Regions from separate parts of the Cupriavidus sp. CPT47-8839-RL05A genome, predicted to be linked through region 2. Evidence: predicted binding sites of a transcription regulator. Region 2 holds the regulator's gene; each other region holds the start of a gene.
What was found. Region 2 encodes sigma-54, which starts transcription at its own class of promoters, with help from an activator protein. Its sites were predicted from a motif close to TGGCANGNAANCTGCTTT; they were not measured.
Positions count from the first base shown of each region.

Region 1: the regulator sigma-54 is predicted to act here: its motif matches at 2,048-2,065, upstream of AC3WVS_RS10730 (PQQ-dependent methanol/ethanol family dehydrogenase).
Region 3: the regulator sigma-54 is predicted to act here: its motif matches at 5,539-5,556, upstream of AC3WVS_RS25520 (circularly permuted type 2 ATP-grasp protein).
Region 4: the regulator sigma-54 is predicted to act here: its motif matches at 2,160-2,177, upstream of AC3WVS_RS00280 (GTP cyclohydrolase II).

Region 1 is NZ_JBYTEG010000007.1:193,969-201,748, forward strand. It holds gene AC3WVS_RS10725 (c-type cytochrome) at 1-140, opposite strand, end outside; gene AC3WVS_RS10730 (PQQ-dependent methanol/ethanol family dehydrogenase) at 241-1,983, opposite strand; gene AC3WVS_RS10735 (quinoprotein relay system zinc metallohydrolase 1) at 2,185-3,156, opposite strand; gene AC3WVS_RS10740 (quinoprotein dehydrogenase-associated SoxYZ-like carrier) at 3,153-3,932, opposite strand; gene AC3WVS_RS10745 (ABC transporter permease) at 3,950-4,762, opposite strand; gene AC3WVS_RS10750 (type 1 periplasmic-binding domain-containing protein) at 4,770-5,975, opposite strand; gene AC3WVS_RS10755 (PQQ-dependent catabolism-associated beta-propeller protein) at 5,968-6,996, opposite strand; gene AC3WVS_RS10760 (ABC transporter ATP-binding protein) at 6,993-7,769, opposite strand; gene AC3WVS_RS10765 (tripartite tricarboxylate transporter substrate binding protein) at 7,769-7,780, opposite strand, start outside.
Region 2 is NZ_JBYTEG010000009.1:112,786-120,565, reverse strand. It holds gene AC3WVS_RS13105 (KpsF/GutQ family sugar-phosphate isomerase) at 1-371, shown strand, start outside; gene lptC (LPS export ABC transporter periplasmic protein LptC) at 414-1,043, shown strand; gene lptA (lipopolysaccharide transport periplasmic protein LptA) at 1,111-1,761, shown strand; gene lptB (LPS export ABC transporter ATP-binding protein) at 1,830-2,630, shown strand; gene AC3WVS_RS13085 (RNA polymerase factor sigma-54) at 2,765-4,246, shown strand; gene hpf (ribosome hibernation-promoting factor, HPF/YfiA family) at 4,295-4,645, shown strand; gene ptsN (PTS IIA-like nitrogen regulatory protein PtsN) at 5,102-5,557, shown strand; gene hprK (HPr(Ser) kinase/phosphatase) at 5,639-6,610, shown strand; gene AC3WVS_RS13065 (PsiF family protein) at 6,773-7,165, shown strand; gene rapZ (RNase adapter RapZ) at 7,284-7,780, shown strand, end outside.
Region 3 is NZ_JBYTEG010000024.1:27,238-35,017, reverse strand. It holds gene AC3WVS_RS25545 (DNA internalization-related competence protein ComEC/Rec2) at 1-1,679, shown strand, start outside; gene AC3WVS_RS25540 (MurR/RpiR family transcriptional regulator) at 1,692-2,639, opposite strand; gene AC3WVS_RS25535 (hypothetical protein) at 2,684-2,896, opposite strand; gene edd (phosphogluconate dehydratase) at 2,895-4,790, shown strand; gene AC3WVS_RS25525 (gluconokinase) at 4,940-5,446, shown strand; gene AC3WVS_RS25520 (circularly permuted type 2 ATP-grasp protein) at 5,781-7,256, shown strand; gene AC3WVS_RS25515 (alpha-E domain-containing protein) at 7,324-7,780, shown strand, end outside.
Region 4 is NZ_JBYTEG010000001.1:54,155-61,934, reverse strand. It holds gene AC3WVS_RS00285 (URC4/urg3 family protein) at 1-867, opposite strand, end outside; gene AC3WVS_RS00280 (GTP cyclohydrolase II) at 864-2,102, opposite strand; gene AC3WVS_RS00275 (acyltransferase family protein) at 2,379-3,479, opposite strand; gene AC3WVS_RS00270 (substrate-binding domain-containing protein) at 4,132-5,229, shown strand; gene AC3WVS_RS00265 (ABC transporter substrate-binding protein) at 5,282-6,304, shown strand; gene AC3WVS_RS00260 (ABC transporter permease) at 6,410-7,228, shown strand; gene AC3WVS_RS00255 (ABC transporter permease) at 7,239-7,780, shown strand, end outside.

The DNA.
Region 1 (7,780 bases), on a different contig from region 2:
ACCAGCTTTGACTGCATGCCATGGCAGGAAAAGCAGCCGCTCTTGTCGGCCAGGGCCTGCATGTCGGCGGCCGTGCCGGCCAGTGCCGCGCCCGGCAGCAGCGCCGAAGCCACCGCCAGCGCCATCCATTCCTTCTTCATACCTGAGTCCCGTTTCATCCTGTTGCACCCGCGCCCGGCGCGCGCATCGCACCCATGATGCGATGCGCGCGTGCGCCGGGCAGTGTCATCTCCCGCCAGCTCAGCTCTTGTGCAGCTTGAACACCCACACCGAGCCGCCCTGCTCCAGGAAATTCACGCGCTTGGCCACCTCGCCGCCCCACAGCGGCACCGCGCCGCCCCAGCCGGACACCACGGCCACGTACTGCTCGCCGTTCTCTTCCCAGGTGACCGGGGGCGCCACCACGCCGCTGCCAGTCTGGAACTGCCACAGCTCCTTGCCGGTCCTGGCGTCGGCCGCCTTCAGGTAGCCTTCCGGCGTGCCCCAGAACACCAGCCCGCCGGCAGTGGTCATCACCCCGCCCCACAGCGGCGCGCTGTTCTTGACCTCCCACATGATCTTGCCGCTCTTGGGGTTGATGGCCCGCAGCGTGCCGATGTAGTCCTCGTTCAGCGGCTGGATGGTGAAGCCCGCGCCCAGGAAGGCAGCGCCCTTCTTGTAGCTGATGGGCTCGTTCCAGATATCCATGCCCCACTCGTTGGCGGGCACGTAGAACAGGCCGGTCTGCGGGCTGTAGGCCATCGGCTGCTGGTTCTTGCCGCCAAGGAAGCCCGGCGCGGCAAACACGGACTTGCCCTTCTTCTCGTCGCTGCCGGCGGCGGGGTCGCCGGGGCGGCCTTCGGCGATGTAGTTGGGGCGGCCGCTCTTCAGGTCGATGCCGGTGGCCCAGGTGATCTTCTTGACGAAGGGGAAGGCGTTGACCAGCTTGCCGCTGGCCGCGTCGTTGACGTAGAAGAAGCCGTTGCGGTCGGCCTTGCCGCCCATGCGCTTGCCGTCCAGGTCGAAGGTCACGAACTCATTGACGCCATCGAAATCCCAGCCGTCGTTCGGGGTGTTCTGGTAGTGCCAGGCGATCTTGCCGGTGGCGGGATCCAGCGCCACCGTCGAGGCCGAGTAGAGGTTGTCGCCCTTGCGGATATGGCTGTTCCACGGGCCCGGATTGCCGGTACCGAAATACACCAGCCCGGTGGCCGGATCATAGGTGCCGCCCAGCCAGGTGGCGGCGCCGCCGGTCTTCCAGGTCTCGCCCGGCCAGCTTGCGTTGGCGGTGCCGGTCACGCCGTTCTCGGTCTTGTTGCCGTCCTTGTCGTACTTGTAGCCCATATGGCCTTCCACCACCGGCCGCGACCACACCAGCTGCCCGGTCTTGGCATCGCGTGCGTCGACCCGGCCCACCACGCCGAACTCGCCGCCCGAGATGCCGGTCAGCACCATGCCCTTGACGATCATGGGCGCCGCCGTGTACGAATAGCCGGCGGCGTAGTCCTCCAGCTTCTCCTTCCACACCACCTTGCCGGTCTTCTGGTCCAGCGCCACCAGTTGCGCATCGAGCGTGCCGAAGATCACCAGGTTGTCGTAGAGTGCCGCACCGCGGTTCACCACGTCGCAGCACGGCATGATGCCTTCGGGCAGCCGGTGCTCATACTTCCAGAGCTTGCGCCCGGTCTTCACGTCCAGCGCATAGATGCGCGAATACGAGGCCGTCACGAACATCTTGCCGTCATGGATCAGCGGCTGCGATTCCTGCCCGCGCTGCTTCTCGCCGCCAAACGAGAACGACCACGCCGGCACCAGCTGCCCGACGTTCTTCGTATTGATGCGCGACAGCGTGGAATAGCGCTGGCCTTGCGGGCCCATGCCCCACGACAACACATCGCCGGGGCTCTTTGCGTCGTTCTCGATCATGGCATCGGTCACTGCCGCCTGCGCGGCCAGACTGGCCGCGGCAGCCGCAACCGCCATCACTACTCGTAACGTCCTCATTGCCATCTCCTCTCTTGTTTTGGGTTTCCCTGGTGCGCCACTGCGCCACACACCAGACATGCCTTTGGCAAGTCCCATGCCAGTCGCATCCCCGCACCAGCACGCCGGTTGCGGCCCGGTTGCGTGATGCCAGCCGTGCCAGCGCGCAACACTGCGTTGCAGCTGCTCCAGAATTGAACAGCCCGCCACGGCTGGCCGGCGTCAGTGGCCAAGCGCGCTTTCCTCGCGCGCCGGGTAGAGATGTCCGACGTTGCGCAGGTACTCCGCGGGCATCGCGGCCCAGTGCGCATAGGGCTGCGGCACCGGCATCGCCATGACCTCGGCCAGGTCCCGCCCCTGCGCCGCGGCCTCGCGCAGGCGCGTATCCAGCCATTGCAGGTAGCCGCGCGTCTGCGCGATGGCCTCTGCGCCGCCGCCGGCCGCAGGCACTGGCCCGTGGCTGGGGACCAGCACGCGCGCCCCGCTGTCGGCCAGCAGCGCCTGCAGCCGGTCCAGGCTGGCCAGCCAGCGGCCGATATCCGCGTGCGGCGTGGTCGGAATGCGTTGCCGGAACACCAGCCCGCCGGCAAAGACCACGCCCGCGCTGTGGTCCAGCACCACCAGGTCGTCGCCGGTATGGCCGTCCAGGCGCACCAGCTCCAGCGTATGGCGCCCGATCGTGCGCCGGCCCGGCGCCAGCGCGTGGGCAGCCGGCGCGGGCTCGGTGCCGCGCATCCAGTCGCCGCACAGGCGGTAGAGGTTGTCGGCATAAGCGGCGCCCTCGCGCCGCGCCCCGTCGATGGTGCCGGCCAGGGCGCTGCCGCCCACATCGGCATAGGCCTGGTTGCCGAAGAAATAGTCGGGATGCAGGTTCAGGTTCAGCACCAGCCGCACCGGGGCGGCCGTGACCGATGCAATCGCCTTGCGCTGCTGCTCGCCATACAACCGCGACGGGCCGGTGTTGATCACCACCACGCCGTCGCCGGTGTCGATAAACGCGGTATTGATGATGTTGCAGCCGTTGCCGGGCGCGAAGTCGGCATTGGCGCCTTCCAGCAGCCACACGCCCGCGGCGATCTCGCGCGGGGCCAGGCGGTAGTCGGGAGGCTGCAGCACGGCCTGCTGGGCGAATGCCGGCGGCACGGGCTGGCCCGCCAGGCATAGCAGCAACCACAGTAGTACGCGTCGCTTCATTGCCACACCCGCGCGGCGATGCGGTTGCCGTTGTTGTCGTGGCCGGCCACCGTCATGCCCGGCTGCACGGCATCGCGCAGGTCGAAGGAGAAGATCGGGTTCTCGGCAACCGGCTCATGCAGCGTCAGGCGCAGCAGCGGCTGCCGGGCCGCGTCGGCCAGCACCAGGGTCTCGATATGGAACGCCGGGATGCCCGCCGCCAGGCCGGTATCCATCGGATGCATCACGCGCAGCCGCACGCGCGCCGCGGCCCCGCCGAAGCCCGGGAACACGCGCGCGTCCACGCGGTTGAGCGTGCGGCTCCAGCTGCCGTCGCGGCGCGTGGCGCCAGGCACCGTGCAGCCCCCGCCGCCGGCATCGACCAGCACGCTGCCGACATGCCAGGTGCCATCGCGCGTGCGCGCCGCCACCCGCACCGGCGAAGCCTGTTCCAGCTTGAAGCGGAACGACAGCGACGGGCGCACCCGCAGCGGTTCGAACGCCAGCACCTCGCGGATCGGGTTGCGGTCCACCGCCACCACGATGCGATCCACTTCGCCCAGCGCCGAGGCATCGAAGGCGATCGGCACGCGCATGGGGTCTTCCGCAAACGCCGGCCCGGTCACCCTGACGCGGCTGTCGAACACCACCGGGCCAGCCTGCAGTAGCTCCTTGTGGATCCAGGCCCATTGCGGCGACTGCAGCGGATCGCCGTGCGCGATGACGGCGCCGTCTGCCGCGGCAGCCGCTACCGCCGGACTGGCCATGCCCAGAGCGGCCGCCATCAGCAGGACCATGCCCCGCGTCCGCCGCCTCATGCCTGCTGCCCCCGGCGCGCCATGCCGCGCTGCGGGTCGTAGCCCTGCAGCGCCAGCGCGAAGAACACCGCCGCGCTGCCCGCCACCACCGCCAGGCTCAGCGGCGCCACCTGCCCGTACAGCGCAAAGCGGATCGCCTCGACCGCGTGGGTGAAGGGATTGAAGCGGGCCAGCTGGTACACCACCTCCGCGCCCGACTCCTGCAGCTTCCACAGCGGGTACAGCGCCGAGCTGATGAAGAACATCGGGAAGATCACGAAGTTCATGGTGCCGGCAAAGTTCTCGAGCTGGCGCACATGGACCGACAGCAGCAGGCCCAGCGCGCCCAGCATCAGCGCGGCCAGCGCCATGGCGCCCGTCGCCGCCAGCAGGTCCAGGGGCTCGAAGCGGATGCCGAAGGCCATCGCCACCAGCAGGAACGCGGCCATCTGCAGCAGCGACAGCACCGTGCCCGCCGCCAGCTTGCAAGCCAGCAGCCAGCCCCGCGGCAGCGGCGCGGTCAGCAGCAGCCGCATCACGCCCATCTCGCGGTCGTACACCATGGCCAGCGACGACTGCATGCCGTTGAACAGCGCGATCATGCCCAGCAGCCCGGGCGCCACGTAGACCTTGTATTCGATGTAGGTGTCGTAGGGCGGCGCAATGGCGACGCCCAGCGCGTTCTGGAAGCCCGCGGCAAACACCAGCAGCCACAGCAGCGGGCGCACCAGCGACGACAGCAGGCGCCCGGGCTGGCGCAGGTACTTGCGCAGCTCGCGCCCGCAAACCGCGCGCAGCGCGCGCCAGCGATGGATCAGGATGGAGGCCATGGGTGCGCTACGCGGATGGGGCCCGGCACGCCGTGTCGGCTTCATCGGCGCCCAGGGTGTCGAGGTTGTTCTTCGGATGCAGCACGCCGTCCACCGGGGCCATGCCGGCCACGCCGTCAGGGTGGGCCAGCAACACCGGCTGGCGCAGCTGGCGGTCCCAGCGGCGGAACGACAGTGGCGGCCCCTTGAAGCCGTCCACCACCACCTGCCCGGCGGCAAGCGCTTGCGCCTGTCCGGCAAACCCGGCCCCGGGCAGGCGCGCCACGCTCTCGGCGATGGCCTTGACCGCCACCCAGGCAGCCCAGTCGTAGCCGGTCATCGGACGGCCCGCCGCGCGCATGAAGCGCCGGTTGAGCTGCGGCCCGCCATTGCGCTCCCAGGCCCAGTGCCACGCCTGCGCGCCCAGCCCGCTGGCGCCCACCACCGGGCGCGGCAGCAGCGTGGCGTAGGGCACGCCGCGCGCGAACTCGCCGTCGGCATCGGCCACCACCACCACGTCATAGTCCACGCCGCCGGTCAGCAGGCCGAGGTTGGCCTGGTCGCGCTCACGCGGGTCGTTGGACAGCCTGAAGGCGCGCTGCGCCGACCAGGCAATGCCAAAGCGCCGCGCCGACGTCACCAGCGCGTCGCGCTGCGCCGCATCGGCCGCGGACGGGCCGCTCAGCAGCAGGGCACGGCGCCATTTGCGCAATACCAGGTACTGCATCAGCGCATCCGCGCGCATGCGCAGGCTGGGCAGCGTGTGCAGCAGCACCGGCGCGCAGCCGGCGCCGCGCAACGCGTCGTCATCGGCCGACACGTTGAACAACAAGGCCTCGCCCGGCTTGACCGCACCCGTGGCTGCCCTGACCGATGCCGACGGCAGGTCCAGCAGGATATAGCGCGTGCCCTGCCGCGCCAGCGCAGCGACCAGCGGGGCCACCTCGGCTTCAGTGCGGGCTTCCTGTGCTTCCAGCCTGAGCGACTGGCCCGCGGCCTCGAGCGCCACGCGCGCTTCGGCGGCCGCCACCTGGGCGCCGTCGAGCGCACGGCCCTGCGGCTGGCCGGGATAGCGCTGCGCCAGGCGCCGGGGCGCATAGCGCGCGTCGTCGGCCTGCGACACGACCGCCACGCGCACCTCGGCAGCGTGCACCGCGGCAGGCAGCCACGCCAGCGCCATGGCGCCCAGCCCGGCACGCCACCACTGCCACCACGCACGCGAGCGCTCAGTCATCGATCGCCACCGAATGCGGCACCCGGCCCGCCTTGAGCGTGGCCACCGCCTTGCGGCTGGCGGTGTCCACCACGCTGACATCGTCGGACAGGCCGTTGGCGACATAAAGCCGTGCGTTGTCGCGGCTCAGCGCCAGCCCCCAGGCGCGGCGGCCGACCAGCACATAGTCCTGCACCCGGCGCGACGCCACCTCGACCACCGCGACATGGTTGGCGCGGCCCAGCCCGATATAGGCGCGCGTGCCGTCGCCGCTGGCCGCCATGCCCACTGGGGTCACGTCCTCGGCGCGAAAGCCCCGCGGCGCGAAGGCGATGGTCTGGGCCACCTCGAAGGTATCGGTACGGATCACGCTGACGCTGGCGGAGAGCTCGTTGGACACCCACAGCTCCTTGCCGTCGCGAACCAGCAGCAGCCGCCGCGGCCGGTTGCCGACCTGGATATTGCGGATCACCTTGCGCGCGGCGACGTCGATGACATGGACCAGGTTGGCCACCTCCGAGGTCACGTACACATGCCTGCCGTCGGCGCTGACCTTGACGCCCTCCGGCTCCTCGCCCACCCTGACCGCGAACACGCGCTTGCCCGACGCCGTGTCGTAGGCCGACAGCAGCCCGTCTTCTTCATTCGAGACATAGAGCGTGCGGCCGTCCTGGCTGAGATCGAACAACTCCGGATCGTCCCCCACCGGCAGCGATGCCACGGTCTTGCGGCTGGCCACATCGACCACATCCACCCGGTTGTCGTCGCTGCAGGCCACGTACAGGCGCGTGCGGTCGGGCGACAGCTGCAGGTGGCGCGGCCGCTTGCACTGCCGCCATACCGCGACCAGCTGCCGGCTGCGGGCATCGAAGACGGCGAGGGCATCGTCCTTCTCGCTCGAGACAAAGACCTGGTTGCTAGCCTGGCCGACGGGTCGCGCGGCCCCGCCCTGCGCGCCTTCGGCCAGGCCGGCGGCAACCAGCAGCGTCGTGGCCAGCAGCAAGGCGCCGGCAAACCAGCGGGGAGATGGCATCTTGTTCATGCGGGTACGCGCCTCACGGCCGGGTCAGTGACAGGGGCCTGCGGCGTCATGGCCAGGAAAGCGCCCTCCAGGGTGTCGCACGCCGCGGCGCCGCGCAGTGCGGCCGGGGTGCCGTCGAAACGCACCATGCCGCGGTCCAGCACAATCACGCGGTCGGCGCGCTCCACCTCCTGCACCAGGTGGGTGGCCCACAGCACGCCGGCCTGCGCCCGCGCCGTCAGGCGCCGGGCATCGGCCACCAGTTGCGCGCGCGCGGCCGGGTCCAGCCCCACCGTGGGCTCGTCCAGCAGCAGCATGGCCGGTTCATGCAGCAGCGCGCGCGCCAGTTCCACCTTGCGCCGGTTGCCGCCCGAAAGCTCGCGCACCGGTGCGCGCGCACGCGCCGCCAGCCCGAAGTCATCGAGCAGCCGGGCGATGCGCTGCGCCGCCACGCCGCGCGGCAGCCCGTGCAGGTCCGCGTGAAAGCGCAGGTTGGCCAGCACCGGCAGGTCCAGGTCGATGGCCGGCTGCTGGAACACGATGCCCAGCCGCGCCAGCGCGCGCACCGGATCGCGCCGCATGTCGCTGCCCATGACCGTGACCTGCCCGGCATCGGCCACGAACAGGCCGCTGAGGATCTGGAACAGCGTGGTCTTGCCCGCCCCGTTGGGCCCGAGCAGTGCCACGAACTCGCCGCGCCGCACGCTGAGCGAGACCCCGTCCAGGGCCGCGCGGCTGCCGAAGGCCTTGCGCACGGCGTCGCAGCACAGCGCCAGCGGCGCTTGCATGGCCATCACAGCTGCCC
Region 2 (7,780 bases):
GCGACGTGATGCGTACCGGCAACGCCGTGCCCGAGGTGCGTGAAAACACCCCGCTGGCCCAGGCGCTGATGGAAATCACCCGCAAGGGCATGGCCATGACCGCCGTGGTGGACCCGGACGGACACGCCATCGGCGTCTTCACCGACGGCGACCTGCGCCGCCTGCTGGAAACCCCGCGCGACTGGAAGACCGTTCCCATCGGCGACGTCATGCACCGCAACCCGCACGTGGTCAACGAGAACCAGCTCGCCGTCGAAGCGGTGCAGGTGATGGAGGCCAACCGCATCAACCAGCTGCTGGTGGTGGATGACGACGGCCGCCTGACCGGCGCGCTGCATATCCACGACCTGACCCGCGCCAAGGTCATCTGAGCGGGCGCGGCCCGGCACAACCGGCACAACGCCAAGGACACCATGCAGGCACTCCTCGCCTCCCTCAGCGGCATCTTCATGCGGCTGCTGCCGCTGCTGCTGATGGCCTTCGTGGCGGGCAGCACGTTCTGGCTGGTCCAGATCAACTCCCCCAAGGAAGACCCGGCCGCGCAAAGCGCCAAGAAGCATGAGCCCGATTACTTCATGGACCGCTTCTCGGCCACTGAGCTGGCGCCGGACGGCAGCACCAAGATCCGCTTCACCGGCGAGCGCATGATCCATTTCGAAGATGACCAGACCTACGAGGTGACCCGGCCCGCCATGCGCGCGTACGAGCCGGACCGCCCGCCGGTCACCGCCCGCGCCGATATGGGCCGCATGAACGCCGAGGGCTCGGTGATCGACCTGTACGGCAACGGCTTCGTCATGCGCCAGCAGGGCGTGGACGTGTCCAAGGACCCGCAGCTGACCGCCGCATCCAGTTATTTCCAGCTGCTGGTCAATGACGACATCGTCAAGACCGACAAGCCGGTCAAGCTGACGCGCGGGCCGTCGGTGATGACCGCCAACGGCCTGATCTTCAACAACGTCACGCGCGAAGTACAATTGCTCGGCAATGTACGCGGCACCATCATCACCGGGCCGACCCCGGGCCGCGCGCCGGGGTCCTGAGCCCCGGCCCGGGGGCCGCACCAACCCGCACCAACGTACCCAGACGCCCTCAAGCAACCCTGCCAACATGACTGCTTCCCTGACGACATCGTCCCGTCGACGCACCGCCCCGGCCCTGCTCGCCCTGGCCATGGCCTTCGGCCTGCTGGCCCAGCCCGCCCTGGCCGAGCGCGCGGACCGCGACAAGCCGATGGTGCTGGAGGCGGACAACGCCAGCTACGACGACGTCAAGCAGATCTATACGCTGACCGGCAACGTGGTGCTGACCAAGGGCACCATGATCCTGAAGTCCGACGCCGCCGAACTGCGCACCGATCCCGAGGGCTACCAGTTCGCGGTGGCCACCGCCAAGCCGGGCAAGCAGGCCTACATCCGGCAGAAGCGCGAAGGCGTCGACGAATACATCGACGGCTGGGGCGACCGCATCGAGTACGACGGCAAGCAGGAGTACTCCAAGCTGATCGGCAATGCCCGCATGGCGCGCCTGCAGGGCGCCAAGCAGGTCGACGAGATCCGCGGCGCGGTGCTGACCTACGACAGCCGCAAGGAGTTCTACACGGCTGCCGGCGGCGGCAGCGGCGACGCCGCGGCCGCCAATCCGTCCGGCCGCGTACGCGCGGTGCTGTCGCCGCGCCAGGACCAGAAGGCCGGCGCCACGGGCAGCAGCGGCTCGCCGCTGGACCTGAAGCCGGCGCCCGCGCCTGCCAACAAACCCTGACGCCTGGCGCCGGCTGCGTGCATCGCATGCGGCCGGCGCCGGAAACGCCTGAACGCCAGACTGTGCCAATGACCGATACCGCAACCATCGCCGACAAGCCTTCCGTCGAAGCCTCCACCGTCCTTGCCGGCGGCAGCACCCTGGTCGTGCGCCACCTGAAGAAGCGCTATGGCTCGCGCACGGTGGTCAAGGACGTCTCGCTCGACGTGAAGAGCGGCGAGGTGGTCGGCCTGCTCGGGCCCAACGGCGCGGGCAAGACCACGTCGTTCTACATGATCGTGGGCCTGGTGGCGCTGGACGAAGGCGATATCGTGCTCGACGGCGACCACATCAGCGGCCTGCCGATCCACGAGCGCGCGCGCATGGGGCTGTCGTACCTGCCGCAGGAAGCCTCGGTATTCCGCAAGCTCAACGTCGAAGAGAACATCCGCGCGGTGCTGGAGCTGCAGCTGGACAAGGGCAAGCCGCTGGCCAAGGCCGAGATCGAGCGCCGCCTCGATTCGCTGCTCGACGACCTGCAGATCGCGCACCTGCGCAACAACCCGGCGCTGTCGCTGTCGGGCGGCGAGCGCCGCCGCGTGGAAATCGCGCGCGCGCTGGCGTCGTCGCCGCGCTTCATCCTGCTGGACGAACCCTTCGCCGGCGTGGACCCGATCGCCGTGGGCGAGATCCAGCGCATCGTCAGCTTCCTCAAGGCGCGCAATATCGGCGTGCTGATCACCGACCACAACGTGCGCGAGACGCTCGGCATCTGCGACCACGCCTACATCATCAGCGAAGGCACGGTGCTGGCCGCGGGCCAGCCCGAGGAAATCATCGCCAATGACGCAGTGCGGCGCGTCTACCTGGGCGAGAACTTCCGCATGTGATGCAGCGGCCTGCCATGGAGCGGCAGGCCTCTTCGCGGGCGCACGTGGGCCTGCCACAGCCAGCAGCGATCAGACCGCATAAGCGATAGCAATTTCCGTTCCAACAACGGAAAGATGCGCATAGAATAGGTCGCATGAAACCGTCGCTACAGCTCCGCCTTTCCCAGCATCTGGCCCTGACCCCGCAACTGCAGCAGTCGATCCGGCTGCTGCAGCTTTCCACGCTGGAACTGCAGCAAGAGGTCGAACAGGCGCTGACGGAAAACCCTCTGCTCGAACGTGAGAACGACTGGATCGAAAGCCCGCTGCGCGTTGCGGCCGACGGCTCGGTCAACCTGCAGAGCGCACCGGCGCCCGCGCCGGCAGAGCCGCAGGGCAATGGCGAGGCCCGCGCCGATGGCGCGGCTGACGACGACAGCTATGGCGACAGCGGCAACGGCGACGACTATGGCAGCGGCGACTGGAGCCTGGACGACTTTGCCCGCCGCCCCCAGGGCGACGAGGATGAAAAAACGCCGATGCAGCTGCGTGAAGCCGAGCCCACGCTGCGCGAGTACCTGATGGAACAGCTCACGCCGCTGAAGATCTCCGCGCGCGACAAGGGCCTGGCCATCTTCCTGATCGAATCACTCGACGATGATGGCTACCTGAGCGCATCGCTTGAGGAGATCTGCACGGAGTTGCCGGAAGAACTCGAGTTCGAGATCGAGGAAGTCCACGCCATCCTCACGCTGCTGCAGAGCTTCGACCCGCCCGGCGTGGGCGCGCGCAACGCCGCCGAGTGCCTGGCCCTGCAGTTGCGGCGCCTGACGCACCCGCAGCGCGAACTGGCCCTGAACATCGTGACCAACCACCTGGAGTTGCTCGCAGTACGCGACTACACGCGGCTGAAGAAGGCGCTGCAGGTCGATGAAGCGGCGCTGAAGTCCGCACACGAACTGATCCGCTCGCTGGCGCCCTACCCCGGCCATGCATACAGCCGCCCGGAGGCGGACTTCGTGGTGCCGGACGTGTTCGTGCGCAAGGGTGGCGGCGGCTGGATCGCGCAGCTCAATCCGGATGTGATGCCGAGGCTGCGCATCAATGACATGTATGCACAAATCCTGCGTGGCGCGAAGGGTGAGTCCGGCACCGCCGGGCTGCAGCAGAAGCTGCAGGAGGCGCGCTGGCTGATCAAGAACATCCAGCAGAGGTTCGACACAATCCTGCGTGTCTCGCAGGCCATTGTCGAGCGTCAAAAGAACTTTTTCAGCCACGGCGAAATCGCCATGCGCCCCTTGGTTTTGCGGGAGATTGCCGATACACTGGGTTTACACGAGTCAACCATCTCCCGGGTGACGACCAATAAATATATGGCAACGCCGATGGGTACTTTCGAACTGAAGTACTTCTTCGGCAGCCACGTGTCCACCGAAACCGGTGGCGCGGCTTCATCAACGGCCATCCGCGCCTTGATCAAGCAACTGATAGGAGCCGAAGACCCGAGGAATCCCCTTTCCGACAGTCGCATTGCCGAACTGCTGGGCGAACAAGGCTTCGTTGTCGCACGCCGCACCGTTGCCAAGTATCGCGAAGCCCTGAAGATCCCCGCAGTCAATCTCCGCAAGTCTTTGTAGCCGAGCCCACCGCCTGCCTGGTGAGGCTCTTTCAGAAGGAGAAGCGCTATGAACTTCAAGATCAGTGGACACCACCTGGACATCACGCCCCCTCTGCGTGAGTACGTGGAAACGAAGCTGGAGCGAATCGTCAGGCATTTCGATCAAGTCATTGGCGTTAGTGTGCTGCTCTCTGTCGACAACCATAAGGAAAAGGACCGGCGTCAGTACGCGGAAATCAATCTACATCTCAAGGGCAAGGACATCTTTGTCGAAGCGCATCACGAAGACCTGTATGCAGCGATCGACGCACTCGTCGACAAGCTGGACCGTCAGGTGATCCGCTACAAGGATCGCGTGCAAGGCCACGACCGCGAAGCGGTCAAGTACCAGATGGCCGCAGCGCAAATGCAGCAATGACCGTGCCCGGCAGCCCCGCAGCGGGCTGCTGAATCAGGATTGAACAGGCAAGCCGCGCCACGAAGCGCGGCTTTTTTGCGCCCTCGCGTTCCCGGTTGCCGCCGGCATGCCGCGCCCGCACTGGCGGCGCGGCCCGGCTGTGGCGCCGGAGCCAATGCTTTTCACCCGAATGAGCAAGGGTGTTCGCAAGCGCTGCGCCAAGGTGTATGCTGCGCCATACAAAGAGAGGGAATCCTGGCCGTGCCCCGCACCGGTGCACCGGCTCCCCGCCGCGGAGGCACGATTGCATCACCATGTATCGTTCTGCACCGGCTTGCCCCGTTGCGCTGCACAATGCGGGAGTAGTCGCTGCTCTATAATGGGCCGGACGCCTCCGGCCAGGCCAACGGCAGGCCGGAGCCAGCCCACTGCCCGGCGGAACGGTCCGCCCGCTAACTGAAATCCTGCGCATCGCCCATGAATCGTTTGGCCAAATTGCTGCCACCCGGCAACATCACCCTCGACGTCAGCGTCACCAGCAAGAAGCGTGTGTTCGAGCAGGCCGGGCTCCTCTTCGAGAACAACCATGGTGTGGCGCGCGCCATCGTGACGGACAACCTGTTCGCGCGCGAGTCGCTTGGATCCACCGGCCTGGGCGCCGGCGTGGCAATCCCGCACGGCCGCATCAAGGGCCTGAAGCAGCCGCTGGCCGCGTTCATGCGCCTGGCCGAACCAATTCCGTTCGAATCGCCCGATGGCAAGCCGGTATCGCTGCTGATCTTCCTGCTGGTGCCCGAACAGGCTACGCAGCAGCACCTGGAAATCCTGTCCGAAATCGCGCAACTGCTTTCCGACCGCGACATGCGTGAAGGGCTGGCCACGCTGCCCACGCCCGATGCCGTCCATCAGTTGCTGATCACATGGCACCCCTGATCCCCTGATCCCCCAAGCGGGCCGGCACCAGACCGGGCAGGCGCCAAGGCGCTTCGCAAACCGCCCCACCAGTCATACCGCATGGAACTCACCGGCGTCACCTCCCAGTCCATCTTCGACGACAACGCAGCCGACATCAAACTCTCGTGGGTGGCCGGCCTGGAAGGTGCGGACCGCGCCTTCGACGTGGAGTTCGCCCGCGAAGCCACCTCCGCCGCCGACCTGGTGGGCCACCTGAACCTGATCCACCCCAACCGCATCCAGGTGCTCGGCAAGCCCGAGATCACTTATTACCAGCGGCTGGACGACGAGACCCGCAAGCGCCAGATGGGCGAGCTGATCCTGCTGGAGCCGCCCTTCCTGGTGATCGCCGACGGCATGGAGCCGCCGCCCGACCTGGAACTGCGCTGCACGCGCTCGTCCACGCCGCTGTTCACCACGCCGGTGTCGTCGGCCGCGGTGATCGACCACCTGCGCCTGTACCTGTCGCGTATCTCCGCGCCGCGCGTGACCATGCACGGGGTATTCCTCGACATCCTGGGCATGGGCGTGCTGATCATGGGCGAATCGGGCCTGGGCAAGAGCGAACTGGGCCTGGAACTGATCTCGCGCGGCCACGGGCTGGTAGCCGACGATGCCGTGGACTTCGTGCGCCTGGGGCCGGATTTCATTGAAGGCCGCTGCCCGCCGCTGCTGCAGAACCTGCTTGAAGTACGCGGCCTGGGCCTGCTCGACATCAAGACTATCTTCGGTGAGACCGCGGTGCGCCGGAAGATGAAGATCAAGCTGGTGGTGCAGCTGGTGCGTCGCAATGACGGCGAGTTCGAGCGGCTGCCGCTCGATTCGCAATACCTCGACGTGCTGGGCCTGCCGATCCACATGGTCAAGATCCAGGTGGCGGCCGGGCGCAACCTGGCCGTGCTGGTCGAGGCCGCGGTGCGCAACACCATCCTGCGCCTGCGCGGCATCGATACGCTGCGCGACTTCATGGACCGGCAGCGCGCCGCGATGCAGGCCGATGCGGTTTCGCGCGGCCAGGGCCGCCTGCTCTGAGCGCCAGCGTTTTCATTTGCTTACAACGACGTTGACGCAGAACGTCAACGTTCTTCAGGCATGCTCCGTTTTGTGCTGTAATGGGCATCGCGCCCGTTACGGAAGCTGCAACGCCGGCAATGGCGCGCGGCCATGAAGTTTTCCACACCCAGGAGAGCAAGCATGAAGAAACTGATCGCGATGTGCGCGCTGGTCACCCCGATGATCGCCGCCAGCGCATTTGCGCAGACCACTGCCACGCCGGCAACCCCCGCCACGCCAGCCAAGCCAGCGGCCACCGCCCCGGCAACACCGGCCATGCCTGCCACGCCTGCCACCCCGGCTAACCCGGACAAGCCCGCAGCCAATTCCCAGCAGGACAAGATGAAGGCCTGCAATACGCAAGCCGCCGGCAAGAAGGGCGACGAACGCAAGGCGTTCATGAAGGAATGCCTGTCCAAGGGCGCATCCAAGACCCAGCAGGAGAAAATGGCCTCCTGCAGCAAGTCGGGCAAGGGCAAGAAGGGCGACGAATACAAGGCCTACATGAAGGAATGCCTGTCCAAGGCAGCCTGAGCCGCAACCAGTTCCGCAAGCTGACGCCAAAAGCATGGCGAACCGCGAGGTTCGCCATGCTTGCTTTTGCGCGTGGTGTCATGACGCCTTCATCACGTGATGCTATGCTTCAGGTGCTATGCGCATCATCCTCATCACCGGCATATCCGGTTCCGGCAAGTCCGTCGCACTGAACGTGCTCGAAGACGCAGGCTACTACTGCGTGGACAACCTGCCGGCTCAGTTCATCCCGGAACTGACCCGCTATCTCGACAGCCAGGGCTATACGCACCTGGGCGTCGCCACTGACATCCGCAGCCGCGAGTCGCTCGACCAGTTGCCCGACACCGTGCGCGCGCTGGCCGCGGAGCACCAGGTCGAGGTGGTGTTCCTGACCGCCAGCACCGATGCACTGGTGCAGCGCTACTCCGAGACGCGCCGCCGCCACCCGCTCTCGGTCCGTACCGACGGCGTGCCGGGCCCGGGTGGTGAACCCGCCTTCAACGACACCGCGTTGATGGAAGCGATCGAGATGGAGCGCGCGCTGCTGAGCCCGCTGGCCGAGGCCGCGCACCGCATCGACACCAGCAATGTGCGCACCAATACGCTGCGCAGCTGGATCAAGGAGCTGATCCG
Region 3 (7,780 bases), on a different contig from region 2:
TCAGCCATCTGGTCGCGATCTCCGGGCTGCATATCACCATGATCGCCGGCATGGCGGCGTCGCTTGCCCGGCTGCTGTGGCGCCATTCGTTCGGACTCGGCCGCTGGCTGCGCCGGCCGTTACCGCTGCGGCTGCCGGCCCGGCAGGCCGCGCTGGTGGCGGCCGTGGCCAGTGCGCTGGCTTACGGCCTGCTGGCCGGCATGCAGATCCCGGCGCTGCGCACCGTGGCCATGCTCTGCGTGGCGGCCATTGCGGTGTGGGGTGCGCGTGCGCCGCCCGCCTCGGTGGTGCTGGCCTGGGCGGCGCTGGTGGCATTGCTGCTGGATCCGTGGGCGGTGATGTTGCCCGGCTTCTGGCTGTCCTTCGGCGCGGTGGCGGTGATCTTCTTCGCGGCCCGCGTCGGCCGCGATGCTTCGGCGCAAGGGCACTGGCAACGCCTGCGGTCCGCGCTCGCCGCCGCGGTGCGCACGCAGTGGGCCGTGACCATCGGGCTGGTGCCGCTGACGTTGCTGCTGTTCGGCCAGGTATCGGTGGTGTCGCCGTTGGCCAATGCGGTGGCGATCCCGCTCGTCAGCTTGCTGGTGACGCCGCTGGCACTGCTCGGCGCGGCCTTGCCGATGGCGCTGGCCGGGCCGGTGCTGGCGGTGGCCCACCAGGCCATGGTGGCGCTGGCCGCGGTGCTGGGCTGGCTTTCCGCGCTGCCATGGGCGATGTGGGAAGCGGCCAGCGCGGGGCCCCTGGCGCTGGTGCTGGCCGCGCTCGGGGTCGGGTTGCTGGTCGCGCCGGTCGCTTCCGCGCGCGTGCGCCTGCATGGCGGGCTGCTGATGCTGCCGATGCTGCTGGCGCGCGGCCCACCGGTTGCGCACGGCGAGTTCCGCGCCGTGATGCTGGACGTGGGGCAGGGCACGGCGGTGCTGGTGCGGACGCGCGCGCATGCGCTGCTGTATGACGCCGGGCCGGCCTATGGGTCGGGATCCAGCGCCGGTGCGCAGGTGGTGGTGCCATTGCTGCGGGGCGAGGGGATCGGCCGGCTCGACCACCTGATGGTCAGCCATGAAGACACCGATCATGCCGGCGGCGTGGCGGACGTCGCGGCGGCGGTGGCGGTGGCCGCGCGCAGCACCGGCGCGCCTGCCGGTCACGTCCTGCTTGGGTCGGCGGCCAATGACTGGCCGCCATGCGCGGCGGGCCAGCAATGGGAGTGGGACGGCGTGCGCTTTACCGTGCTGCATCCGCTCGCGGAGCAGGCGCAGCAGGCCGCCATTGCCAGCAATGCGCGCAGCTGCGTGCTGCGCGTGGATGCGGCGGCGCACAGCCTGCTCCTGACCGGCGATATCGGCGTGGCGCAGGAGCTTGCGTTGATCGACAGGTTGCCGGCCGAGGCGCTGCGTGCCGACGTGCTGGTGGTGGCCCACCATGGCAGCGGCACCTCGTCCGGCGCAGCCTGGCTGGAGGCGGTGCGCCCGTCGGCGGCGGTGTTCCAGCTGGGTTATGCCAACCGCTATCGCCACCCGAGCGGCGAGGTGTGGGAGCGCTACGGCCGCGCGGGCGTCCTGCGCTACCGGACCGATGAAACCGGCGCGGTGACCATGGACACTGCGCCCGGGGGCTTTGCCTTGTCGATGTTCCGGCAGGCGCAGCCGCGCTACTGGCGGGCGCGACCGCCGGCGCCGCGTTAGAACACTATCGAGTCAGCTGGCCTTGCGGCGGCGCGTGCGGGTGGCGGGCGGCGCGGGCGGGGCTGGCTCGGCCACGACGGGCCTGGCGCGGTTTCGTGCCGGCGGTACTGGCCGGGCCGGCTCGGCACCGGCGATGCGCCGTTCGCGCAGATGCGCCTTGGCGCGCTGCAGGCGCGGCGCGACGGTGTCGGCGCGCGCCAGCGCCACGCCTGCGGCCAGGACGTCGCCCAGCACCAGGTGGCTGATGCGCGAGGTCATCGGCGTGTAGACCTCGCTGTCTTCCTCGACGTCGGAGAACACGCAGACGTCGGCCAGCCGCGCCAGCGGCGAGCCGCTATGGGTGATCGCGAGCACGCTGGCGCCGCTGCTGCGCGCAAGCGTGGCAGCGGTCAGCATGTCCCAGGTGCGGCCGCTGTTGGAGACCAGCACGGCCACGTCGCCACGGGCGAGCAGCGCGGCCGACATGCTGAATACGTGCGGGTCGGAATACGCAACCGTCGGCATGCCCAGGCGGAAGAACTTGTGCTGGATGTCCAGCGCGACGATGCCGGAGTTGCCGCAGCCGTAGAACTCGATACGGCGCGCGCCGGCGAGCAGCTGGATGCCATGCTCGATCTGGTCGGCCGACAGCGCGTTGCGCACGCTCATCAGCGTGGCAATGGTGCGGTCGAAGACCTTGCCGGCGATGTCCGCGGGGCGGTCGTCGGCCGCGACATCCTGGTGCACGAAGGGTGTGCCGCCGCCGACGTTCTGCGCGAACTGCAGCTTGAATTCGCGGAAGCCGTCGTAGCCCAGCGCCGCGCAGAAGCGCGCGATGGTGGGCTGCGACACGCCGGCGCGCTCGGCCAGCTCGGGCATCGACAGCCGGATCACGGCGGCGCCATGCCGGGCGACATAGTCGGCCAGGCGGCGTTCAGAAGGGCGGAGCGTGTCGTAGACGGCTAGGATTCGGTCGCGCATGGCGGCAGGGAGGCAGTGTCTGGGGTTGCGGATATGTAGAGATTCTACATCGGATGGCGCCGCATCTTGCCCGAAATGGTGCGTCGTCCGCCCTCGGGGTTTGCCATGATTCCGGGAATTTCTGCGCAATTGTGATGCATGAGCGGGTCGACGGGGTGCTCGCGCTCGGTATAATGGCGGTGATCTGTAGAAAATCTACAATCGATGGCGCGGTATTGCCGCGCCGCCACCAAGCCCACAAGGAACGTCTCCGCCATGCCTTCTGCCGTCCATGCCGAGCTTCTTGCCGTCACCGAGCGCATCGTTGCGCGCAGCCGCGCCAGCCGCGCCGCCTACCTTGCCCGCTGCGAGCGTGCCCAGGCTGAACTGGGGCCGCTGCGCGGCATGTCCTGCGCCAACCTGGCGCACGGCTTTGCCGCACTGCCGGCCAACGACAAGCTGAAGCTGCGCGTCGACCATGCTCCCAACCTGGGCATCGTCACCGCGTACAACGACATGCTGTCGGCGCACCAGCCGTACGAGCGCTACCCCGCCGTGATCCGCGAGGCCGCGCGCGCGGTGGGCGCGGTGGCGCAGGTGGCGGGCGGCGTGCCGGCGATGTGCGACGGCATCACGCAGGGCAACCCGGGCATGGAGCTGTCGCTGTTCTCGCGCGATGCGATTGCGATGGGCACCGCGGTGGCGCTGTCGCACAACACCTTTGATGCGGCGCTGATGCTGGGCGTGTGCGACAAGATCGTGCCCGGCCTGCTGATGGGCGCGCTGCAGTTCGGCCACCTGCCGATGGTGTTCGTGCCGGCGGGCCCGATGGCCAGCGGGCTGCCCAACAAGGAGAAGGCGCGCGTGCGCCAGCTCTACGCCACCGGCCAGGTCGGGCGCGACGCGCTGCTCGAAGCCGAATGCCAGGCCTACCACGGCGCCGGCACCTGCACCTTCTACGGCACCGCCAACAGCAACCAGTTCCTGATGGAAATCATGGGCCTGCACCTGCCGGGCGCGGCCTTCGTGCACCCGGACAGCGGCCTGCGCGATGCGCTGACCGCGGCGGCCGCGCAACGCGCGATCGCCCTGCGCGCGCGCGGCGACGAATACCTGCCGCTGGCGCGCATTGTTGACGAACGCGCCATTGCCAACGCCATGGTCGGCCTGCTGGCGACCGGCGGCTCCACCAACCACACCATCCACCTGGTGGCGATGGCGCGCGCCGCGGGCATCGTCATCGACTGGAACGATTTCGACCTGCTGTCGCGCATCACGCCGCTGCTGGCGCGCGTCTACCCGAATGGCTCGGCCGATGTGAACCACTTCCATGCCGCGGGCGGCGCCGGTTTCGTCATCCGCGAACTGCTGCAGGCCGGCCTGCTGCACGAGGACGTGCAGACCGTGGCCGGCCCCGGGCTGGCCCGCTATGCGCAGGAACCGGTGATGACCGACGGCGTGCTGCGCTGGCGCGACGGCGCGGCGCACAGCGGCGACGCACAGGTGCTGGCGACGGCCGCGGAGCCTTTCTCGGCCGAGGGCGGGCTGCGGCTGATGCAGGGCAACCTGGGCCGCGGCGTGATCAAGGTCTCGGCGGTGGCGCCGGAGCACCGCGTGGTCGAAGCCCCGGTGCGGGTGTTCGATGCGCAAGAGGCGCTGCAGGCGGCCTTCGATGCGGGCGAGCTGACCGGCGACCTGGTCGCGGTCGTGCGTTTCCAGGGGCCGAATGCCAACGGCATGCCCGAGCTGCACCGCCTGACCCCGGTGCTGGGCGCGCTGCAGGACGCCGGCCACAAGGTGGCGCTGGTGACCGACGGCCGCATGTCCGGCGCGTCGGGCAAGGTGCCGGCGGTGATCCACGTCGGCCCCGAGGCGCTGGCCGGCGGCGCGCTCGCGCGCGTGCGCGACGGCGACCGCATCCGTGTCGATGCCGTTGCCGGCACGCTGCAGTGGCTGGGCGACGAAGGCGAATTCGCGGCGCGCGAGCTGGCCGCGGCGCCGGACGACGATTTCGCGCAATTCAGCCTGGGGCGCGGCCTGTTCGGCCTGTTCCGGCGCCACGCGCGCATCGCGGAAGAGGGCGGCAGCGCACTTGACCTGTCCGAGGCGGATGCCGGGGCCGGCGCAGGCGGGCGCCAACGTACCGCAGCGGCGCAAACCGTCGCACAATAGCCAGGCCTGAGGCCGATTTTCCCCTGAAGTTCCCTGCGGGGCGGCAGCGCCCCCGGGCGTCTTTGCGCCGCCGCAAGGACGTCCAGCTGGACCGACAAGGACAGACAAGGATGGCGACACCATCCGATACCAAGACCGACGGAGCAGACATGATCTATATCCTGATGGGCGTTTCCGGCAGCGGCAAGACCACGGTCGGCCAGTTGCTGGCGCAGCGACTGGGCTGCGGCTTCCATGACGCCGATGCATTCCACAGCGACGCCAACAAGGCCAAGATGCACGCCGGCGTCCCGCTGACCGACGAAGACCGCTGGCCGTGGCTGGCGGCCATGCGCGCAGCCATCGACGCGGCCCGGGCCGAAGGCCGCACCCATGTGTTCACCTGCTCGGCACTGCGCCAGGCCTACCGCGACCGGCTGACCCCGCCCGACGGCGGCGTGACCTTCGTCTTCATGAAGGGCGATGCATCGCTGATCGGCACGCGCCTGTCCGCGCGCACGGAACACTTCTTCAACCCCGACCTGCTGCAAAGCCAGTTCGATACGCTGGAAGAGCCCAGCGACGCGCTGGTGCTCGACATCCGCCAGTCGCCCGAGGCGCTGGTCGCCACCATCCTGCAGGCCACGGTGCCGCAGGGCGCCGCCGCGGCGCGCTGACCTGCTGACCTCGCCGACCGTTCCGGCCGGCCCCGTGCCCGTGCAGCCCGCAAGCGGCCGCCAGCTTGGCTGGCGGCCGTTTTTGCGTGCGCTGGCAGACATCTTGCTAGTTCACTTTCCGTGCCGGCCGGCACCCGCCAGCTTGCGGGTTTCGCCGGTACGGGTATGCTGAAAGGGCCAGTGACTCGACAGTATCGCCGTGAGCGTCCCGAACGGGCAGGCGCGGCGGGCTGGGGACAGGAAAGCCAGGGCAAAACCAGGGCAGCCGGTAGCGACCCCGAAGTCGCAGTGAAGCGGTAGCACCGGAAGCCCGCGACATGGAGGAACGGCCATCATGGCGGGGCGGTATTTCGACGAGATGCTGGACTGGCGCACGGACAGGGCGCAATGGGTTATCCAGGCGGGGCAGGCATTGCCTGAAGGCGCGGTGCGCGCGCATTACCGGCATTTCGCTGACTGGCTGGCGCGGCAGTCTGAAGGCACGATGGGCAACAAGCGCGCCGAGGCCGACCTGATCTTCCGGCGCGTGGGTATTACCTTTGCCGTCTACGGCGACAAGGATGAAGCCAACAGCGGCACCGAACGCACCATTCCGTTCGACGTGATCCCGCGCATCTTCCCGGCCAGCGAATGGGCGCTGCTGGAAAAAGGGCTGCGCCAGCGCGTGGCCGCGCTCAACCGCTTTGTCCACGATATCTACCACGGCCAGGACATCATCCGCGCCGGCGTGATCCCGCCCGACCAGATCTACAACAACGCCCAGTACCGGCCCGAGATGCTAGGCGTCAACGTGCCGCACGACATCTATGCGCACGTGGCCGGCATCGATGTGGTGCGCGCCGGCGAGGGCGAGTTCTACGTGCTGGAAGACAACCTGCGCGTGCCCTCGGGTGTGTCGTACATGCTGGAAAACCGCAAGATGATGATGCGGTTGTTCCCGGACCTGTTCGCGCGCAACCGCGTGGCGCCGGTGGCCCACTATCCTGACCTGTTGCTCGACATGCTGCGCGGGGTGTCGCCGCAGGCCATTGCCGATCCCACCGTGGTGGTGCTGACGCCGGGCATGTACAACTCGGCCTACTTCGAGCATGCCTTCCTGGCGCAGCAGATGGGCGTGGAACTGGTCGAAGGCAGCGATCTCTTCGTCGAGGACGACCACCTGTTCATGCGCACCACGCAGGGCCCGCAGCGCGTCGACGTGATCTACCGCCGCGTCGACGACGACTTCCTCGACCCGCTGGTGTTCCGCCACGACTCCTCGCTGGGCGCGGCCGGCCTGCTGTCGGTCTACCGCGCCGGCAACGTGACCATCTGCAACGCCATCGGCACGGGCGTGGCCGACGACAAGTCGATCTATCCGTACGTGCCCGACATGATCCGCTTCTACCTGGGCGAAGAGGCCATCCTCAGCAACGTGCCGACCTATATGTGCCGGCGCCCGGACGACCTGCAGTACGTGCTGGACCATATGGAAGAACTGGTGGTCAAGGAGACCCACGGCGCCGGCGGCTACGGCATGCTGGTCGGCCCGGCCGCCACGCGGGCCGAGATCGATGCCTTCCGCGAAGTGGTGAAGGCGCGCCCGGAGCAGTACATCGCGCAGCCGACGCTGGCGCTGTCGACCTGCCCGACCTATGTGGAGTCGGGCATCGCGCCGCGCCATATCGACCTGCGCCCGTTCGTGCTGTCGGGCAAGGAGGTGCGCATGGTGCCAGGCGGGCTGACCCGCGTGGCGCTGCGCGAAGGCTCGCTGGTGGTGAATTCCTCGCAAGGGGGCGGCACCAAGGACACCTGGGTGCTGGAACGATGAACGCGAACCACGTGATGACCGCCGCAACGACCGCCATGGCGACCGCCGCCACGCCAGGAGAGCCCACATGCTGAGCCGCACCGCCGACCACCTGTTCTGGATGGCCCGCTACACCGAGCGCGCGGAGAACACTGCGCGCATGCTCGACGTCAACTACCAGACCTCGCTCCTGCCGCAATCGGCCGAGGTGGCCGAGCAGGGCTGGTGGGCCATGCTCGATATCTCCGAGCTGACCGACGTCTTCGACCACAAGTACGGACTGCTGTCGCGCGACGATGTGATCGACTTCATGGTGCGCGACATGACCAACGCCTCGTCCATCATGAGCTGCCTGCGCGCGGCGCGCGAGAACGCGCGCGCGGTGCGCGGCTCGCTGACCACCGAGGTCTGGGAGACCGTCAACACCACCTGGCTGGAGGTGCAGCGCCTGATCGCCGACGGCGTGCTGAAGGAAGACCCGTCGGCGTTCTTTGAATGGGTCAAGTTCCGCTCGCACCTGGCGCGCGGGGTCCAGTTCGGCACCA
Region 4 (7,780 bases), on a different contig from region 2:
GCCTTCGACAATGATCCGCCCCGGCCATACCGGCCCCAGGCCGACCAGCAGCGTGCGCAGCAGGAAGCTGGCGTCGAGCTGCCCGTTGACCGCATGCGCCTTCAGGTAGTCGTACAGGTTGCCCAGCCGCGCCGGCCGGCCGAACAGCGCCGGGGTCGCCTCCATCACCTCGCCCAGGCGGCGCAGCAGGCCGGCGCGGCCTTCCAGCCCCACCAGCGGGTTGTGCTGCGCGACCTGGAAGGCGTGGGCGATGCTGTCGGCATCGATGCGCTGCAGCCGCTCGGCGTCCGCGCGCAGCGGATCGCCCGGCGCGGCCGAGAAGCCGCCGCGCGCGAACAGGTCGAAACTGGCCACGCCCAGCCCTTCCGAGCGCGTCAGCACCAGGTCGCTGGCCGGATCGCGGTAACGCCAGTCAGGGCCGGCACCGGCATCGAGCAACACGCTTGGAATCACCAGGTCGATGCCGATGCGGGCGCGCTCCTCGCGGTGCTCGGGCCCGCTCAGCGCGGCACGCTCGCACAGCACCTGCCAGCGGTCCGCGCGCTGGTCGACGCCGGCGCTTTCAAAATGGCGCCAGCGGCTGTGGTACGGCACCTGCAGGTCCGGATAGCGCTGGCGGATGGTGCTGGCGACATAGTCGGCAATGGCATGCACGCGGTCCGGATGCCAGGTGAAAAGTTCGGACGCGCCGCTGGCCACGTGCTCGGTGACCGCCGCGCAATGCGTGCGCACCGCCTCGGCACACAGCAGCGCCGAAGCGGGATGCCCTTCCGGCACCGGGCTCAGCCAGCCGGCACCCGGCCGCATCTCGTTACCTGTGCCCTGGCGGTCCATGCCGGGCTTGCCATCCTCGGGAAACATCGTCATTCGTTCAACCCCCTGCCCTTTGCCAGGGCCAGTTCGTTCGCATCCGGCGGCGTGTAGTGCGTAAAGTAGCCCGCGGCCACCTTGGCATCGATCTCGACACGGGCGTCGGCGGGAATCAGGGTCTCGGGGATGGCCACCTGCTCGACCACCTCGATGCCCTGCGCCACCAGCGCGCCATGCTTCATGTTGCTCATCGACGCCCAGCGGTCGATGCGGCGGATGCCCAACCAGTGGAACACATCCGGCATCAGCTCCTGGAAACGCATGTCCTGCACGCCTGCCACGCATTCGGTGCGGGCAAAGTAAGTCTCGGCACGGTCGCCGCCCACCTGCCGCTTGCGTGCGTTGTAGACCAGGAACTTGGTCACCTCGCCCAGCGCGCGGCCCTCCTTGCGGTTGTAGACCACCAGCCCGACACCGCCCTGCTGCGCCATCTCGATGCACACCTCGATGCCATGTGCCAGATACGGCCGGCAGGTACAGATGTCTGACCCGAACACATCCGATCCGTTGCATTCATCGTGCACGCGGCAGGCCACGCGGGTTTCGGGCTTGCCCAGCTGGCTCACGTCGCCGAAGAAATACAGCGTCATGCCGCCGATGGGCGGCAGGAACACCTTCAGGTCCGGCCGCGTCACCAGTTCCGGGAACATGCCGCCGGTCTGCTCGAACAGGCTGCGGCGCAGCACGCTTTCCTTGATGCCGAAACGGGCCGCCAGCCCGGGCAGGTACCAGACCGGATCGACCGCAGCCTTGGTCACGCGCACATCGCCGTTGGCATGGAGGATGTCGCCGTCGGGCTTGAGCCGGCCGGCCGCGATGGCCGACATCAGCTCCGGCATGTTGATATGCGCGCGGGTGACGGCGATGGTCGGGCGGATATCCACGCCGGCCGCGATGCGGTCGGCAAACACAGTGGAAACCAGGTGGCCCCAGGGATCCAGCGAGACAATTTTCTCCGGGTCGCCCCACTGCGGATGCGGGCCGATGGCCTCCGCCGGCGCGGTATCGGTCAGGTCGGTGCGATGGTCGCGCTGCAATGCGCCCGCGGCAACCGCTAGGGCCCGGTAGATCGCGTAGGCACCTGCGTGAGTACCGATCACATTGCGCTGCGCCGGATTCGCCAGGCTGGCAATGACCGGCCCGCGCTCGGCCGCCGTGGGGGCGCCCCAGTGGATAGGCTCGGCCGGCTTGTCGCGGCGTGCGTGCGAGGTCAGGACGATATGGTCGGACATGGCACCCTCGGTTCCCGATGGAATCCTGACCAAATGGTCAGGTTTACGATTCCATACTAGGCAACCTTTGTGCCATCGCCCAATGCCGTTTACGCGAGTGTTGCTCCGATGTGTGTGGCGCCGAACGCAAGTTCGGGCGGGCGGCATGCACGCATGGCGTGCAGGCGGCGTGGCATGACGGGTGCACAAGCACCAACAAGAAGCGCGCACGGCCATGCTGGCACGGCGCCATCCGGGAGAAGCCGTACCGCCGCTGCACGGCCGTGCCTGCAAACGTTACACGCGTTGCCGGCTGGCGCGGTCGCGGCCGTTGCCCAGCAGCGCACGCAGCGCCGCCAACGGCCGGGCGCTTTCGATGTAGCGATAGAACAACGCGCCGGCCACATTGCTGAGCGCCCATGCTGCAACCATGCCGAGCGCGTTCAGCACCGGCCGGCCCGGCGCCAGGTTCGACACCAGCGCGTTGACCAGCAGGCAGACCGGAAAGTGAACCAGGAACACCGAATAGGAAATGCGCCCGAAGAAGCCGACCACGCGCGCCCGCGGCCAGCGCTCCAGCCAGCCGCCGCGGCGCGCCACCGCCAGCAGCAGCGCAGTGGCCAGCGCCACCGCGATGCGCAGCCGGAAATCGAAGGCCAGCGCCGCCAACGCCACCGCGCCGAGGACCAGCAGCGGCAACACCGGGCGACCGGGGTTGGACGCCCAGTAGGCCAGCGCCCCCATGCCATAGGCGCCGAAGAAGTACAGCGCCCAGATATCCCACGCGGCATCGCGGTTGAACCAGAACAGCGACGCCACTGCCACCAGCGCCACGATGCCAATGCTGACCCCGGCACCCGCCGGCGCTTTCCCGCACGCCGCGGCGCGCGCGGCCCACAGCGCGCCCAGCAGCAGCGCAAACAGCTGCAGGTCGATGGCCACGTACCAGACCCCGGCCGAGAGCGCGTCGACATCGAGCACGTTATGCAGCAACGTCACGTGCGCCAGGAACTGCAGCAGGCCGGCCGGCGCGGGGATCGAATCATGCACCATCCATTGGCGCGCCAGGGCGGCACCGGCGATGCTGAGCAGCAGCGCCGCGGCAAAGGGCACCACCAGCTTCTGGTAGCGCCGCCACAGCACCAGCAGCGGATGCTGGCTGATCTCCAGCCGGCCATGCGGCGCCAGGCTGCGCGCGGCGAGGAAACCGCTGACCACCAGGAAGACCTGCACGGCGATGCGGGCGTAGTCGTACAGCCAGTCCACCAGCCCCGGGGCCAGCCGATACGCGGTATCGGACATCGGGCCATAGAAGGCCAGGTGATGGAGCACGATCAACTGGGAGCTGACCGCTTTCAGGGCGTCAATGCACGGCAGGCGCGACGGACGGGGGCTCATTGTTATAGGAATGTTGCGATTGCACGGAAGGGGCGATTCTACCTGCTTGCACCGACTTCAATATGGCGTGTACGCCACTACATGGAGATTCGTTACACACTGCCCCGGCTTGTTGCGAGTTTGCCGTCGCGGCCCAATACACCTGTAGGATAGATGCGGGGGGACGTCAGGCTTGAACCACCCATTGAAGGGGCGTTTCGTTGTGCGCCAGTAGGCTAAGCTACATCCAGGATTGCCACTTTGGGGCCGCTTATGCAGCACCGCACGCTCTTCCCCCGCACCGGTCACGCCTTCCGTTGCGGCTTGGCTGAGTGCTCCCTCATCGCCCTTCTGGCCGCGGCCCTGGCGGGCTGCGAGGGAGTCCCCCGGGATACCGCGGCGACCCCGCCACCGCCGCGTCAGCCGATTGCGCCCAGCGACGACGTGTACCCCGCCCCGACCACGGTACGCGACACGCGACCTGCGGTGCGCACTCCGTAGGCGGCGTTTTTCCTACGCGGCCGGCATCCGGCCCTTGCACCCGGATGTCATCCCCCTGTCATCCACCCCAAACAAAATGCCATCCAGACAGGGTGCAGGCACCCGTCCGCCAGCCGCCTTCTGCGGCAGTGCAGCGACGGAATGTCTTGACGCCCCGTTTTTTCCACCTTCAATGAAAACGTTTTCATCCGGAGCTGCAAGCGTGAATCGCAAAGATCCAGCGGGGGGCAGGCCCGACACGACGGGTGGCGCCACCCTGATCGACGTGGCGCAAGCCGCGCGGGTGTCGCTCGCCACCGCATCGCGCGTGTTCAGCAGCCCGCACCTGGTGCGCGACAGCACGGCGCAGCGCGTGCGCGAGGCGGCGCGCCGGCTCAGCTTTCGCCCCAACCTGCTGGGCAGCAAGCTGCGCGCCCAGCAGACCCGCATGATCGGCGTGATGCTGCCAACGCTGGAAAACGCGGTGTTCGCCGAATGCTGGCACGGCATCGAGGAAGCGGCGCTGGCGGGCGGCTATTCGCTGATGCTGGTCACCAGCGGCTACGATCCGGCGCGCGAATGCGAGCGTGTGGAGTACCTGCTGCGCCATCGCGTGGACGGCATGGTGCTGACCGTGGCCGACGCGGCGCACAGCACGGTGCTGGATCAACTCGACGGCGAGGGCGTGCCCTACGTGCTGGCGTACAACCAGGCCGGACCGCGCAGCCGGCGTCATTCGGTATCGGTGGACAACCGGCGCAGCGCCTGCGCCGGCGTGGAGGCCCTGATCGCCGCCGGGCACCGCCGCATCGCCGTGGTATCGGGCGCCTTCGTCGCCTCGGACCGCGCGCGCCAGCGCTTTGCCGGCTATCAGGACGCCATGCGCGCGCACGGGCTAAGGCCCGCCACGCCAGTCTGCCTGCCATCGCACACCGCCAGCAATGCCGAACAGATCCGCGCGCTGGTCCGGGCAAACGATGCGCCCACCGCCTTTTTCTGCACCAATGACCTGCTGGCCATCGGCGTGATCTCCGACCTCAGGCGCCTCGGCCTGAGCGTGCCGCGCGACATCTCCGTGCTGGGCTATGACGGTATCGCGCTGGGCAGCGTGGTCGAACCGCCGCTGGCCACCGTCGTGCAACCCAATGCGGAGATCGGCGCCAGCGCCGTCGGCCGGCTGCTTGCCTGGCTGCACGATGGCGGACGAGCCTCGGCGGCGCTGGCGCGCGTCACGCTGCTGCCGCACGCACTGCGCGTCAACGGCACCGTGGCCGCTCCGCCGTCACCGTAACCGCGTGCGCATGTTGCATTCCCCACCCCTGTCCTCAACCAAGGAGCCTCTCATGCAACCTATTCCTTCCTGGCGCCGCCCGCTGCGCTGGATTGCCCTGGCGCTAAGCGCTGCCGCGTTCAGCCAGGGCGTGGCCGCCCAGACCGCGATCTGCTACAACTGCCCGCCCGAATGGGCCGACTGGGCGGCACAGATCCGCGCCATCAAGGAAAAGACCGGCGTTCACGTGCCGCTGGACAACAAGAACTCCGGCCAGTCGCTGGCGCAGCTGGTCGCCGAAAAGGCTAGCCCGGTGGCCGACGTGGTCTACTACGGCGTGACCTTCGGCATCCAGGCGAAAAAGGACGGCGTCACCGCTGCCTACAAGCCCGCCCACTGGAACGACATTCCCGACGGCCTGAAAGACCCGCAGGGCAACTGGTTCGCCATCCATTCCGGCACGCTGGGCTTCATGGTCAATGTCGACGCGCTGCGCGGCAAGCCGGTGCCGCAGTCATGGGCCGACCTGCTCAAGCCCGAGTACAAGGGCCTGGTCGGCTATCTCGACCCCGCCAGCGCCTTCGTAGGCTATGTGGGCGCAGTCGCGGTCAACCAGGCCATGGGCGGCACGCTCGACAACTTCGGCCCGGCCTTCAAGTATTTCAAGGACCTGCAGAAAAACCAGCCGATCGTGCCCAAGCAGACCGCTTATGCGCGCGTGCTGTCCGGTGAAATCCCTATCCTGCTCGATTACGACTTCAACGCCTATCGCGCCCGCTACAAGGATCACGCCAACGTTGCCTTCGTGATCCCCAGGGAGGGCTCAGTGGTGGTTCCCTACGTGATGAGCCTGGTCAACAAGGCGCCGCATGAGGCCGAAGGCCGCAAGGTGCTCGACTTCGTGCTGTCCGACGCCGGCCAGGCGCTGTGGGCCAACGCCTACCTGCGCCCGGTGCGCGCCGGCGTGGTGCCTAAGGAAGTACAGGCGCGTTTCCTGCCGGCCACCGAATACGCACGGGCCAAGGCGGTGGACTTCGGCAAGATGGCCGACGTGCAAAAGGCGTTCAGCGAGCAGTATCTGAAGGAGGTGCGCTGACGACTGGCGATGGTGTCACCCGCCTGATGGTTGTCTCCCCGCAAAGGGGGAGACAACCGGGCGGCTCACCCAAACCATCGCCCCCCCCATCACCCCGTCGCTGCCATGACAAACCGATCCCCCTCCCTCTTCCTGTTCGCCTTGCCGGCACTGGTGGTCTTCCTGGCCTTCTTCTGCCTGCCGATGGCGCGGCTCCTGGCGGTCAGCATCAACGGCGAGCAAGGCGCGGGCGTGTACTGGACCGTGGTCTCCAGTCCGCGCTACCTGCACAGTCTGGTGGTCACCGTGCTGCTGTCGGCCGCCGTGACACTGGCCACGCTGGTGATTGCCGGCATTGCCGGCACCTTCCTGCAGCGCAACGCGGTGCCTGGCAAGTCCGTGCTGGTGGCCATGCTGAGCTTTCCGCTGGCGTTTCCCGGCGTGGTGATCGGCTTCATGGTCATCATGCTCGGCGGCCGCAACGGCCTGCTGGCAATGGTCGGCGACAAGGTCGCCGGCGAGCGCTGGACCTTTGCCTACGGCCTGGCGGGGCTGTTCGTCGGCTACCTGTACTTCTCGATCCCGCGCGTGATCCTGACCGTGATGGCGGCCGTGGACAAGCTGGACGCCTCGCTGGAAGAAGCGGCCCGATCGCTGGGCGCCAGTCCCTGGCACGTGGTGCGCGACGTGATGCTGCCCGCGATGATGCCGGCCATGATCTCCAGCGGCGCGATCTGCTTTGCCACCAGCATGGGCGCGTTCGGTACCGCCTTCACGCTGGCCACGCAACTCGATGTGCTGCCGCTCACCATCTACAACGAGTTCACCAACTACGCCAACTTCGGCATGGCCGCTGCGCTGTCCATCCTGCTGGGCACCGTCACCTGGGCCTTGCTGGCGCTCGCACGCTGGTTCTCCGGCGACGCCGTGGCCGCGACCGCCTAGGAGCCAACCCATGACCCCAACCCATCGCCGCCCCGGCTACTGGCTGCAACTGGCGCTCACACTGGCAGTCTGCGCCTTCATGACCGTGCCGGTCGTGCTCTCCGTGCTGGCTGGCCTGACCAACAATATCTTCATCGGCCTGGAAAGCGGCCTGACCACGCGCTGGCTCGCGGAAGTCTGGTCGCTCTATCGCAATACCATCTTCCTGTCGCTGCTGATCGCGCTGGCCTGCCTTGCCTGCACGCTGGTGCTGGGCGTGCCGGCCGCGTACTACATGGCGCTGCGGCGCAACCGCATCACCCGGCTGATCGAGGAACTGCTGATGCTGCCCGTGGCCGTTCCGGGCCTCGCGACCGCGCTTGGCCTGATCCTGCTCTACGGCACCTGGCAGGCCCTGCGCACGAGCTGGCTGTTTATCCTGATCGGCCATGTGCTGTTCACCCTGCCCTTTATGGTGCGTTCGGTGCTGGCCATCCTTGCCGCCATCGATATCCGCACGCTCGAAGACGCGGCGGCCAGCCTTGGCGCCAGCCGCCTGCAGCGTTTCTTTAC